Regions from separate parts of the Ornithinibacillus xuwenensis genome, predicted to be linked through region 2. Evidence: riboswitches for the same ligand, from Rfam matches in the RefSeq annotation. Region 2 holds a riboswitch; the other holds the start of a gene.
What was found. Region 2 has a riboswitch for FMN ahead of ribE (riboflavin synthase). Riboswitches for the same ligand answer to the same signal wherever they lie in the genome.
Positions count from the first base shown of each region.

Region 1 (2,410 bases), on a different contig from region 2:
GCTCGAATTGCATATGAAGTCGAAGCTCCGGTAATTACGTCACCTGCTGATAATTTATACACAAATGAAGCTAATGTAACAGTTGAAGGAAATGCTTCTCCGACAACAACTGTAACCTTATCGAATAATGGAGAAGAAGTCGGAAGCGTTGAAGTCGGTGAAGATGGAACATTCTCATTCGATACAGAGCTAACAGAAGGTGAAAACGTATTTACAGCAGCTTCAATTGTAAATGGTGAGGAAGCAGGCGTATCTGAAGCTGTTACGGTTAATTTAGATACGAATGCACCAGAGCTTACCATCGATAACCCAGCAGATGGTGACGAAACAAACCGTGAAACAGTAACTGTAGAGGGAACTGTAGATGACGAAAACCTTGACTTTGTTAAGGTGAATGGTCAAGCAGCAACGGTTGACGAAGATGGAAACTATTCTAAACGTATTTTGCTTGACGAAGGTGAAAATACGATTGAAGTAGTTGCTCAAGATTTAGCTGGAAACACTTCAACTGAATCCGTTACAATAACTGCTGATTATACGTTGCCAGAAATTACGAATTTGACACCTACAGAGGATCATTATTTGGAAGCTGGAGAAAGTGTCAAGATTGAATTTGATAGTGAAGCAGACTTAAGAGCAACTTATGTCATTCATATGCCACTTACAAATTTAGGCGGCGCAATGGCGACATTCTCTAACCCAACAGAGCTTCCGATGATGGAAACATCTGATGGACATTATGTAGGTTATTGGACTGCAACTAGCAATGTAATGGCTGAAGGTGCTGTTATTGAAGTAATTGTTAAGGATGACTTTGGAAACGAGGCTCGTCAGCAAGCAGAAGGAAAACTATTCATTAACACTGGTGAAGGTGATAATGGAAGTAATAGTCAAGTTCAAGGGAAGCTAAAAGGCAATTGGAAAAATTAATCCTTGAGCTAAAAAGGTGTAGAAGCATTGCTTCTACACCTTTTATTATTTCCTTTAAGCAAACCTCTTTTCAAACGAAACAGTGGAATGTATAATAATAAGTGACAATAAAATATCGATTCCATCTTCGGGGCAGGGTGAAATTCCCGACCGACGGTAATGAACGCTGTGTTCAAAGTCCGTGAACTGTTTGAAATATTTCAAATGGTTGACCTGGTGTAAGTCCAGGACCGACAGTTAAAGTCTGGATGGGAGAAGATGTCGAGCTGAACATTGGTGCTATTTTGCGCCTTATTTCCTATGATTATAGAACCCTAAAAGCCCCCACTAGGTCGTGCTTTTAGGGTTTTGATTTTTTGTGGGAGAAGCTTATCCTTCATCACGAGATGGGAATCGATAACAGATGAAGGAGGAGAACGATGATGCAAGCAAGAAATATGCAATCATCAAACCTAGCAAGACTCATTATTTTATCTCTGCTAGGAGCAGTTTCTTTATTATTATTTTTTATTAACTTTCCATTGCCACTTCTACCAAGTTATTTGAAGATTGACTTTAGTGATGTACCGGCGTTGATGGCATCGTTAATTTTTTCACCATTAGCAGGTGTCATCGTAGTGGCGATTAAAAATGTTCTTTACCTAGCAATCGGTGGAGGAGAAATTGTAGGGGTAACAGCTAACTTTTTAGCTGGTATTATGTTTGTTGTACCAGTTGGGATTCTGTACCATAGGTATCGAAAAGGTGTTAAAAGCATCGTTTCAGGGCTTGTGACAGGGACGATTTTAATGGCTATTGGAATGGGGATATTCAATTATTTCGTATTATTGCCAGCATATTCTTTAATGATGGGCTGGGGAGATATGAATCATGCGGCGAAATTAGGACTCGTTTGGGTTGGGATTTTACCGTTTAATGTTGTAAAAGGAATCATTGTTGGTTTACTATTTATTCCTATCTTTATTAAAATGCGCCGCTGGATCGAACAACAACAGGCAAAATTTGCATAGCGCATATGAAAAAAGCTAATCCAAAAATAGTTGGATTAGCTTTTTTTTGGAACTACACCTATTGTACATCTGGATATGCAAATAAGATTACTTTCCTCGTCTTGAATGGTTACTTCCCATACCATTGTAGTTTTACCAACGTGGATAGGTTTTGCAATTGCAGTTACCGTCCCATCTCGTTTACTTTTTACATGGTTAGCATTGATTTCAATACCAAAAACATGATAGCTTTCAAGGTCAACATGTAAGCATGCTCCAATACTAGCAGCCGATTCAGCTAGTGCAATGCTTGCGCCTCCATGAAGGAAACCTAATGGCTGATGCGTGCGTCCATCGACCGGCATCGTCATTTCAACTCGATTTTTATCGAGTGAGACTACCTCAATTCCAAGTGATTCCATTAATGTATTTTTAAATTCCATCTAACTCTCCCCCTAATAAAATGATTGGTTCTGTCGATATCTTAGATG
Region 1 covers NZ_JBDIML010000005.1:21,728-24,137, reverse strand. Annotated here, with positions in the region: gene ABC228_RS14210 (S8 family serine peptidase) at 1-930, shown strand, start outside; FMN riboswitch at 1,050-1,194, shown strand; gene ABC228_RS14205 (ECF transporter S component) at 1,353-1,940, shown strand; gene ABC228_RS14200 (PaaI family thioesterase) at 1,976-2,362, opposite strand; gene ABC228_RS14195 (1,4-dihydroxy-2-naphthoate polyprenyltransferase) at 2,404-2,410, opposite strand, start outside.
Region 1: another riboswitch for FMN. It lies ahead of ABC228_RS14205 (ECF transporter S component); the one in region 2 lies ahead of ribE (riboflavin synthase).

Region 2 (2,410 bases):
GTCCCATTTTATCACTCCTATTCTTCATTAAGTAGTTTTTATATAATCTTGTTGACGTTTACGGTAGTTCACTAAGTCTTCAATTGATATCAACACTAAGTTCAGTTCCTTAGCCATTTTTACTAAATCAGGCAAACGGGCCATTGTGCCATCTTCCTTTATAATTTCACAGATGACGCCAGCTGGAGACGCCCCACATAATCGTGCTAAATCAACCGCAGCCTCCGTATGACCTGGTCTAGTAATAACCCCACCTTCTTTGGCTATTAACGGAAAGATATGTCCAGGCTTTTTAAAATCTGTCTGATTTGCACTTGGATTCACCATTTCTTGTATAGTTTTCGAGCGTTCGTATGCACTAATACCTGTTGTCGTACTCACATGATCAACACTTACTGTGAATGCTGTCCGCAAAGGATCTGTACTTTGACCGACCATCATCGATAGGTCTAATTTAGCTGCTAAATCAGCCTGTATAGGCGTGCATACTAGTCCTTTTCCATGTGTAATCATAAAATTAATCACAGCCGGTGTAGCATTATCAGCTAAGGCAACAAAGTCGCCTTCATTTTCTCTATTTTCATCGTCTACTACAATAATTGGTTTACCATCCTGTAATGCTTTTATAGCTTCTTCAATTCTGTTAAACATTTTTTCACCCTCTACATAAAACCAGTCTGGCTGAGAAAATCTAAAGAAATGTTGTTTTCATCACTAGATTGCTGGTTAGGTTTCAAAAGATTATAGACATATTTGGCAAGCATGTCACATTCAATATTCACAATGTTCCCTTGGCCTTTTTCACCAATAATGGTTTCTTGCACGGTATGTGGAATCAACGATATCGTCACGATATTTTGATTCAGTTTAAAAATTGTTAAGCTTGTACCGTCAATTGTTATGGAGCCTTTTATCATCATGAATTTTGCAAGTTCTCCAGGTACTTGGATATCATAATAAATTGCATTTTCATGTTTTTGCTTTCGTATAATTTTACCAGTTCCATCGACATGACCTGAGACAAAATGTCCCCCAAACCTTCCCATTGCTCCCATTGCACGTTCTAGATTCACGCGTGAACCAGCCTTCAAGTCGTTTAGTGACGTAGACTTAATGGTTTCCGGCATCACATCTACTTGAAAATCATGTTGCGTAAAACCAGTAACTGTTAAACAAACACCATTTACGGAAATACTATCGCCAAGCTTTATATCTTCTACTATCTTATTCGCTCCAATCGTCATTTCAATGGATTGTGCAGATACTTTTCGAATGCTCTTAACAGATCCTTTTTCCTCTATTATCCCTGTAAACACCTATCTCACCCTTTCATTGTAAAAAGTAATAATCAACATACAAAAAGCCTCTGAAGTATCTTCAGAGGCATAAGGGCAGAATTTTTCGGAAGCAAAACAAACGTACAGCTTTGTACAAGGGTACAAAAAAGTACATCAAAATCAATTCGTGCTTCACCAAATCCCTTCTCCCATCCAGACTATACTGTCGGCTCTGGATTCTCACCAGATCCACCGTATGAAACATGAATCATACGGGTCACGGACTTAGAAGTATAGACACTTCATCACCGCCGGTTGGGAATTACACCCGACCCCGAAGGAATACAATAAGATATTGAATTGAGTTTAGTATAGGTTGATTTGAAAAACAATGCAACTAATTTTCCTCAATAATATTTTCCAATTATACGTAATAAGGAAGAATAAGACCATCAAACGTGATTATCCAATCATTATCGTACATAATAATAGGTAATAAATGATAATTGGGAGGAATAGAGATGCCACTACAAAAGGGAAGTGAAAATTGTATCACAGATGTTTCAGGTGTATTAGTTGGGCATAAAACATTATACGAAAAGCTCAATGATGATGAAACGATTTGTACGGGAGTAACAGCAATTCTGCCACATCCCAGAAACCTTTTTTATGAAAAAGTCCGCGCTGGATGTCACGTTATTAATGGATATGGAAAAACAAGTGGACTCGTTCAGATAGAAGAGCTTGGTTTAATCGAATCTCCTATCATGCTAACGAACACATTAAGTGTTGGACCAGTCATGGAAGGTACAGTTACATACATGCTGAAGCAAAACAAAGAAATAGGCGACGCAGCTGGTACACTTAATGTCTTGGTCGGTGAGTGTAATGATAGCTACTTAAGCTCGATGCGACTACAAGCGATAAAACCAGCTCATGCAATTGAAGCTATTGAAAATGCGAAGGGAAGGTCTGCTGAACAAGGCGCTGTTGGGGCTGGAAAAGGGATGGTTTGTTTTGGGTACAAAGGTGGAATTGGAACTGCTTCTCGGATTGTCACATCAGCAGATGAAAAATACACGGTAGGTTGTTTAGTCTTAAGTAATTTCGGCAAAAGTGATGATGCCCTGTTC
Region 2 covers NZ_JBDIML010000004.1:160,983-163,392, reverse strand. Annotated here, with positions in the region: gene ribH (6,7-dimethyl-8-ribityllumazine synthase) at 1-7, opposite strand, end outside; partial or broken gene ribB (3,4-dihydroxy-2-butanone-4-phosphate synthase) at 40-651, opposite strand; gene ribE (riboflavin synthase) at 663-1,316, opposite strand; FMN riboswitch at 1,475-1,623, opposite strand; gene ABC228_RS13510 (DmpA family aminopeptidase) at 1,799-2,410, shown strand, end outside.